4 regions of the Fusibacter sp. A1 genome follow, and region 1 is predicted to be linked to each of the others. Evidence: riboswitches for the same ligand, from Rfam matches in the RefSeq annotation. Region 1 holds a riboswitch; each other region holds the start of a gene.
The links. Region 1 has a riboswitch for cyclic di-GMP ahead of DWB64_RS00920 (trypsin-like peptidase domain-containing protein). Riboswitches for the same ligand answer to the same signal wherever they lie in the genome.

Region 1 (2,205 bases):
GCGAGCCACATGAACTTGAAAATAAGATCGCTCTGTTTTTTAGCCTGCTGATAGAAGAGCACGAGTATGATTGCTCCCATGATGGCAAATGGAAGGTTTCTGTAGATTCCCCAGCTAACCGGTTGATAAAAGTTGAACCAGTCATTCTGTGGGAATAGGCAAAGAACGATTCTAATGACAGCAAGTGAGTAGATAGTCATTGAAAGGGTCTTTGACTCCTGTACCCGGTATTTTTCAATCCAGATTCTATAGAGTATGACATAAAAAACGGTCATGGTGATCGAGGTGACGAACTTACCAAAACCAAGTGCTGTCGCGTTTGCTTCTAGACCGGTTGTGAAGAGTGCGTAGGATCTTGGTACAAGATGAAAGGCGTCACCAAAACCGAGAAGCAAGGTCATCGCACCGAATAGGCGATTCATCTTGTTTTCTTTGGTATGGCTTAACATGATAAGACCTAAAGTAATGACTGTTGAAAGGTAAAGTACATTAAAAATGGTTTCCATGATTGCTTGCATAAGAGCTCCTTTTATACTTAAATTACACAACAGTGTGTAATTTAAGTATAAAACTCTAGATACCAATTGTAAAGACCCTTCTTAGTGAAAGAGTAGGTGGTAATTCAATCAAGGAAATATCCCATTAAGGCCGACAAGACGTTCAGAAAATTGAGAAAGGTTCAAAAAAAAAAGCAAATCCCTAACAAATTAGTGTTTTTAATGCTTAAAAATGAGTTATACTGTACGGGAGTCCAAAATCGAATAATGAGCAAATCAACTGAAAGGTTGAGACGCAAAGCCATGGGTCTAAGGTGTTTAAGCTATGATTGCCAGGTTGCCGTTAACTATAATGATGAGCAGCCTAATTGGCTGCCTTTTTTGTTTTAAAGGGTCAATGATTGCGCGATTCGGAAAGTGTGATAAGAAAATGGATACACTAAAAACAAGCGGGAATCGGTTACGACCGATTGTGTGTAGCGGGAGGATGTAATGCGTAAAGTCATTCATGTATTTTTGATACTTTTACTGGCCAGTTCAGTAACTTTTGCAGCTGGTAGTCCATCAAATTGGTCGAAAGAGTCACTTGATTCCTTGTCATCGTATCAAGTGTTAAGGGATTCTGCATTTGACAACTATCAAGGTGATATCACTAGAGAGCGATTTGTGTATCTGTCGGTCAAGCTTTATGAAGAGATCACCGGAACTCAGATTGTGGTCAATCCCGAAATAAAGTTTACCGATACGACAGATGAAAACAGTTTAAAAGCTGCGACAATTGGAATCACTACAGGTGTGGGTGACAATCGGTTTGATCCGAGCGGCTCACTGACAAGAGAGCAGCTTGCGGTATTCATGGTGAGAACCCTTGAACTAGCTGGAATCGAACTTGCAGAGGGAACCGTACTGTTCGAAGACCATGCTCAGATCAGCTCATGGGCACGGTCAGCAGTGTATAAGGCGAAAAACAACGGCATACTTTCCGGAGTAGGAGACAACAGGATCGCACCAGGCAGTCCCACAAGCGAAGAACAATCCTTGGTGGTATTCAAGAGGATATTGGACGCCCATAGTCCTAAAACCTATGGTGCAAGCCTTCCTGTTGTAGAGAAGAAAAAGCTTACAACTACTGAAATTGCGTCGCTTTCAGGTAGCCTAGTCAAGTTACATGTAAAAACCTACACGGGAGAGAACTACTTAGGCAGCGGATTCTATTATGAATCAGGTAAAATCGGAACAAATCTTCATGTGATCGACCAAGCGCAGACCATTGAGATAGAACATGAAGATGGTTCCATCTATAAGGGAAACGTCTACATAACGGGGTATGACATCGATCTGGATTTAGCTGCGCTACAAATTGAGGACACATCCGTCACACCGCTAACTGTAAAACAAGAACTTGATTTACAAAAAGGCCAGAAGATCTATACGATAGGCAGTCCTCAAGGGCTCATCAACACCTTGTCTGAAGGAATCATTAGTTCGATAAGGGAAGTAATCATTCAAATTACAGCACCTGTGAGTCCAGGATCTAGCGGTGGTGCTCTATTGGATGAGTATGGTGAGCTAATCGGAATCACAACTTTTTTAGTTGAAGGTCAGAACCTTAACTTTTGCGTACCGGTGAACTTGTTCACTTCGATGGATAAATCCAAAATGCTCACTATAGATGAGTTTACAGCACTAACCAATCCACAGACTAAAG
Region 2 (2,205 bases), on a different contig from region 1:
TTGATTAAGATTCCCTTAGAGAACAATTAAGAAAGAGTGTAGCTACTTGAATTCGATTTATTCTTGTAGGATACTAGACTTAACAACATGTTTATGAAGGGGGTTTACTTATGAAAGGCAATTTATTAGGAGTTATTCTGGTCGGAATCGGCCTCGTGTCGTTACTTGGAAACATCGGATTTTTAGGTGATGAGCTATTTCTGCTGTTTGTATCGGCAGCGTTCTTCCTTGCTTACTTCGGTGGTAAAGGTAAACGTTCATTAGGTTTTTTAATACCGGCAATGCTGATCGCTGGGGTCGGAGTATTTGCGAATATCGAACCTATTTTAGGTGTGATGGAGGGTCCTGTATTCTTCTGGATGATAGGAGCGAGTTTTGCAGGCATCCACGTCATTCATAAAGCGAATGGGGGCACGTTCAAATCGACAGCTTGGGCCATGTATCTAGGACTAGGACTTGCGGCATTCGGCGTATTCGTATTGACAATTGAAGTCATGTCCTTTGAACCCTTGGCAAGACTCATCAAGTTCATCTGGCCACTCGCCCTGATCGCAGGCGGTCTGTTACTCATAAAACGACATAAGACGATTGAGAAAGAACCCTTTTAAGGTGAATTGAAGATCAAAACAGAGATTACAAAAAGTGATCTCTGTTTTTTTATTTGAAAAAACATTGGAACCCCACGCATATTAGTGTTTTTTTGCTGAAAATATGTGTTACAGTATGAACTGTACTTAAATGAATATTGGCAAATCAACTGAAAGGTTGAGACGCAAAGCCGTGGGTCTAAGGTGTAAAAGCTATGATTGCCAGGTTGCCGTTATAAAGATAATAATGATGAGCAGCCGTATGGGCTGCTTTTTTTGTGGGCAAGAATGTTAAAAACAAGGAAAACTACTAAGAGGAGAAGAAAATGAAAAAATCAATGGTTATTGTGGTACTGGTAATTGGCATCGCTCTAGGCGGTGATCTGTTGCAAATCCTGTTCGGAAGCGCTCTACTATCAAATTGGGGTAGCGTGATCCTGACTGGTCTGCTTCTTGGAATGCACATGGGGAAAAAATACGCAGGCAGGTTGGATACAAAACAGTTCATCGATACCTTATCGCTGATCGGTGCGATTACAAAAGTTGTGATCACTGCGATAATGACAAGTCAAACGACGCTTCTCGCACTAGTGCTGATCGCCTTTTTGAATGTGGTGGTCATCAATATTGCGCTTAATGTTGGATTTAAGTTAACAAAGAAAAAAGAACTGTCTTAAAGGTGGGGCAGTTGATGAGTAGACAAGTAGTGAGAGGTCAGTGAATGTGTTAGTTGTCAGGAGGATGTATGTTTTTGTGAACTCATAAACCCTCATACAATAAAATAAGGTATATGAGTTACAAGCACTTAAACGTATTTTAAACTACAAAAATACAGGCAGTGGGCGTTTCAGAACACAAAACGTTCTGAAGTGGTGAAATACTTCGTACATTTTTATAATCGTTTATTCCAATTTTGATAACTTAATCTGTGCTAAACTAAGTTATCTAGTATTTAAAGGAGGTCGATGACAATGATAAAAAACAATAGAACATTCAAACTACCATCGACAAATGGTGTCGGTGGCTTTTAATTATTTTGGAGGCTTATTTGACAGATTATCAGAATGAATGGAAAGGCCGTGTGATTGCATCGCATGGCAAATTGGTTACGTGCTTAATTAATGACGTTGAAGTGAACTGTGAGGTTGCGGGGTCGTTTTTCAATCAAGAGGTAATTGATCTACCGACGGTTGGCGATTGGGTGTTTTGTGATCGTGATTCGGATAAGAACGGACGTGCGATTGTACACCGTATTGAAGAGCGAACTAGTGAGTTTAGCAGAAAAGTTGCTGGTGGTAGGCTTGATAAACAGGTGATTGCTGCTAATATCGATACGATCTTCATTTTGATGTCACTGAATCACGATTTGAATTTTTCAAGACTTTTACGTTATGTGACCATTTCAAAGAGTAGTGGGGCAAATGTTGAGGTCGTGCTTACAAAGTCCGATCTGATGCCCGAAGCGATTTGGGTGGTTGAAGATATCAAGAGTCAGTCGGGTATTGAACATGTACATGTCATCAGTGTACTGACAAATGACGGCATGGAAGAGCTGAAATCAAGAATTAAACCTGAGCAGACCATAGTTTTTGTCGGTAGCTCGGGGGTTGGAAAGTCG
Region 3 (2,205 bases), on a different contig from region 1:
TTATAAGGATCAATCTCATTTGTCGATGAGTGAGCGTATAAAAACAAATTACGACCATCCGCTTGCTTTTGATACTGAGCTTTTAATCGAGCATATCAAGACGCTAAAGGCCGGAAAACCAATCATGAAACCAATGTATGATTTTTCTGAACATACTCGCAGCTCCAACCGTTTAAAGGTTGAACCGCGAGACATCATCATCGTAGAAGGCATTATGCTGCTTGAGGATGAAAGACTTAGAGAGCAACTGGATATTAAGATCTTCGTCGATACCGATTCCGACCTGAGAATCGTAAGAAGAATCAAAAGGGATATCGAGGAACGTGGAAGAACGCTAGACTCTGTGATTCACCAATACATGTTGACTGTTAAACCGGCTCATGAGCTCTTTATCGAACCAAGCAAGAAATACGCTGACATCATCATTCCAGAAGGTGGATTCAATAGAGTAGCAATCGATGTAATGGTTGCTACAATCAGAACTCAGTTGATGAAATCAATATAAAAAGGATTTACTTAATGTATAATTTGTTTTATACTGTAAGTAGTTAAATATCAAACAAATATTTAGGCAAACTACGTGAAAACGTAGGACGCAAAGCTTGAGTCTAAGGCGAGTTCGCTATGATCGATCGGCTGCAGTGTTATTACTGCAGCCGATTTTATTTTTTGCGTCATTTCATGGATAAAATGGTTTATTTTTACCATTTGAGTTGTAAGAAAGATGCAATAGCATTATAATTAGAAGTACTTATTACAATTAAAACATAATTCATCGGGGGTTCAACTTTGATCTTAGCAATCCTATTCATTGGTGTATACGGAATCGTAATCGGCAGCTTTTTAAACGTTGTGATTTATAGATTACCGCTAAATAAAAGCATCGTCGCTCCAAGGTCGCAATGTGGTAGCTGCCATACAGAACTAAAACCTTTAGACCTAATACCTGTTTTTAGCTATTTGATCTTTAGAGGAAAATGCAGACACTGCGGTCAGCCGTATTCCATTAGATATCCTTTAATTGAAGGCTTGAATGGAATAGTCTATATCATTGCATATATGGTATATGGATTATCCCTAAACTCCTTTATAGTAATGGTATTATCATCTATGCTGATATGCGTCACGTTTATCGATATCGACCACAAGATCATACCTAATTCCTTAAACTTGAGTATCGGTGTACTAGCTGTAATCAACTTGATTGTTGGACAAATTTCTCTTAGAATGTTTCTTTTGGGAGGACTTTACGGTGGTGGATTCATCTTATTTCTGGTTGTGGTTGGAGTATTCTTAAAGGTAGAGATCATGGGTATGGGTGATTTGAAGCTGATGTTTTTTTCAGGTCTTCTTATTGGTCCGATTGCTGTTATATCAGCCTACTTGATTGCCTTTACGACATCCGGCATATTTGTGAGTGTACTACTACTGTTTAAACTAAAAAAAGTAAAGGATGCAGTCGCGTTTGGACCTTTCTTGAGTCTAGGCATTCTACTTTCAGTATTGTTTTATCCAACGATCTTACAAGCTATTTTATAACCTTGATAGGGGACATATATGATTAAGAAAAAAAGATTAGGCGACATATTGATAGATCAGGGTTATCTTACACTAGACGAACTTCACGAAGCCTTAGAAGAGCAAAAACAACATAACTTGAAATTAGGAACAGTTCTATTAAACAAGCACTTGATTACAGAAGCGCAGCTTTATAGCGTTTTAGAGCTTCAGTTCGATATTTCTTATGTCGACCTGAATTCCTATTACATAGATCCTAAGGTACCAAAAATAATAAATGAAAGCCTAGCGCTCAGACATCAGGCGTTGCCGATAGGTTTTAAAAACAATCGATTGGTCGTTGCAATGGCAGACCCTCTTGATATGATAGCAAAGGATGATATCAGAATTGCCTCAGGTCTTGAACTTGAAATTGTGATCAGTCCAAGCAAGGATATCGAGCAGCTTATCGAGAGATACTATGATTCGGCAGACGATACTGAAAAAGCAGCCGAAGAATACTCAAAGCTGATCGATAGCGACGGCGACGACGTTGTGGTTGAAGATGAAGGCGTCACAAATGCACCAATGGTTCGCCTTGTAAACGGTATCATCAGCCAGGCGGTTAAATCTAAAGCCAGTGACATTCACATAGAACCATTTGAAAAACAGGTGCGTATCAGATACCGTATCGATGGTGAGCTTAGA
Region 4 (2,205 bases), on a different contig from region 1:
CGCTTGTAATCACTTTTCTCTCGTTTGTATGAAAAAGAGTGCCTTCTTGCACAATGATGACATTAAGCGCATCTTTCGATTCATAGGGCTGACAAAGAATCGATTTACCGGCGTGTATGTTCGATTCGAAAATTTCTATGTTGTCATCTTGAACCAGTAGTTTAAATGTACCGGCAAGATTATCAAAGGTTTGAATACTCTCGCATTCCTTATAGGTTAAGAATCCATTCATAATTGACCTCTTGGTTGTGCAAGTGAACAATAGGTTCACAAGTGAAGCGCATGGAAGGCTTTGCTTTGCCGACACGTTAATCTACCATGCTATTCTGCCATAAGTTGTAAGTAAGCAATCGGTAACTTAATAAAAATACCATACTAGGAATAATTGTCAAGGGAAAACACCTTATTTTGTAGGAATCAAGAAGAAGCAGATGCTAAACATAGCGGACCCTGACTTGCGATCAAGTACGCGGCATGGTGGCTTTGAAATAAAAAAGACAAAGTTCAGGTGAACTTTGTCCATAGTAAATTGCTCGATCGTGAATCTTTAACCCAAATCAATTTGCCATGCTGGCGATTTGATTGATCTTTGAAAGCACCTCATCCGGTGTGAACGGCTTTGTGATAAAGTCCTTCGCGCCTTTTTTAATGGCTTCGAGCAGAAACTGGGGCTGACCGCATGCGGAGACCATACATACTTTGACGGATGGATCGACTCTGATCAGCTCCTCAAGGGCCTCGATACCTGTGACCTCAGGCATGGTGATATCCATGGTGATGATATCCGGCTTGAGTTCGTGGTACTTTTCGATAGCTTGTGCTCCATTTGACGCTTCCCCCACCACGTTGTATCCGTGGCTTACAAGAATGTTCTTAAGCATCATCCGCATGAACGCTGCATCGTCCACAATCAATATGTTTTTCATTCTTACCTCCATCTTGACATAAAAAAAACATCCCGAAAAGACGTCAGTATTTCGGTAGCTTGACGATCATAGATTTCTCCTTAGACTCACAGCTTTGCGTCTTCACCTTTCGATGAGTTTGCCTTTTTCATGTATTCAGTTAAACTTATAGGTATAGGGTACTATCCTTTGGAAGGCTTGTCAATGAATTGTCATGGTGCTCTAAATAAAAATTTATTGATATGGCTTTGATAGTTTATTCGATGATGAAGTTATTGGGTATGGATTGGATATACCGCCTTAGGAGGTGACCGCGTGAGAGTCTTCTTTGCGCTTACGATAACACAAGCATGTAAATATAAGCTGCATGACGCCTGTAGAAAAACGACAAAGGACTGTAAAAGGGGTAAGTTCACAAGCTGTGACAACCTGCATCTGACACTTGCCTTCATCGGTGATGTGACAGACGATGAAGTTGAGAGGCTCAGCGTCCTGCTTGATGAATTCGATGTTTGTAAGCCGGATCTCGTGGCAGCTTCCTTTGGCCAGTTTCATAAAAAAAACAAAAAAATTCTGTGGATAGGAGTTGAAGAGAATCAGACGCTCCTTCGCTTGCAAGGTGAGTTGAATTTCAGACTCAAACAGGCGGGTTTCAGAGTAGAGGCGATGCCTTATGTTCCCCACATCACATTCGCAAGAGGTGTGGTCCTAGACGAGGATGTATCCATGAGACACTTCAGCCCCATTGAAGTAACGATCAGCTCCGTCGCGCTCATGGAAAGCGTGCGTGTGGATGAAAGGCTGGTCTATAGGGTGGTGAAAGAAAAAGGTTTTACAGACAAGTGAAAGAACCGATTTAGGGTGTGAGACTTGAAAAGCAGGTAAACACCATTAACATATCAAGGGAGGATAAACTTGAAGATCATTGAAGAAGTAAAAGACCTGTATCAGATTATTGAGCTGACACCGTTTAGAAAAACCGAAGGTGTCATGTTCGACTTGTTTCCACTCGACGCACTACCTAAGATCGATTCAATCGACCGTGTGCTCCATCAAAAGGATGCGGTATCGCCGGGTCCTACGATGGGTGTTGCGAATCCCTGGTACATGCACCCGGATCAGGCGGACAACCTCATCGTCCTTTACGGCAAGCGAGAAGTGGAAATTTACACGAAAGAGCATGGACGGGTTGAACACTTTACCGTCTTACCCGACAAGATCTATAAAAACGACAAGCTGATATTTGAAGGCGGAGCCGTACTTGTATGGCCGCGGCACGTATTCCACAGGATAAAAAGCG

Region 2: another riboswitch for cyclic di-GMP. It lies ahead of DWB64_RS12185 (hypothetical protein); the one in region 1 lies ahead of DWB64_RS00920 (trypsin-like peptidase domain-containing protein).
Region 3: another riboswitch for cyclic di-GMP. It lies ahead of DWB64_RS09030 (A24 family peptidase); the one in region 1 lies ahead of DWB64_RS00920 (trypsin-like peptidase domain-containing protein).
Region 4: another riboswitch for cyclic di-GMP. It lies ahead of DWB64_RS02195 (response regulator); the one in region 1 lies ahead of DWB64_RS00920 (trypsin-like peptidase domain-containing protein).

The regions. Positions count from the first base shown of each region.
Region 1 is NZ_QQWI01000001.1:221,306-223,510, reverse strand. It holds gene DWB64_RS00925 (hypothetical protein) at 1-518, opposite strand, end outside; cyclic di-GMP riboswitch class I at 758-842, shown strand; gene DWB64_RS00920 (trypsin-like peptidase domain-containing protein) at 990-2,205, shown strand, end outside.
Region 2 is NZ_QQWI01000008.1:6,787-8,991, reverse strand. It holds gene DWB64_RS12190 (hypothetical protein) at 111-608, shown strand; cyclic di-GMP riboswitch class I at 738-822, shown strand; gene DWB64_RS12185 (hypothetical protein) at 914-1,264, shown strand; gene rsgA (ribosome small subunit-dependent GTPase A) at 1,636-2,205, shown strand, end outside.
Region 3 is NZ_QQWI01000005.1:296,462-298,666, reverse strand. It holds gene udk (uridine kinase) at 1-505, shown strand, start outside; cyclic di-GMP riboswitch class I at 561-644, shown strand; gene DWB64_RS09030 (A24 family peptidase) at 790-1,539, shown strand; gene DWB64_RS09025 (GspE/PulE family protein) at 1,558-2,205, shown strand, end outside.
Region 4 is NZ_QQWI01000002.1:47,056-49,260, forward strand. It holds gene DWB64_RS02190 (HD-GYP domain-containing protein) at 1-232, opposite strand, end outside; gene DWB64_RS02195 (response regulator) at 558-926, opposite strand; cyclic di-GMP riboswitch class I at 977-1,059, opposite strand; gene thpR (RNA 2',3'-cyclic phosphodiesterase) at 1,221-1,751, shown strand; gene DWB64_RS02205 (hypothetical protein) at 1,821-2,205, shown strand, end outside.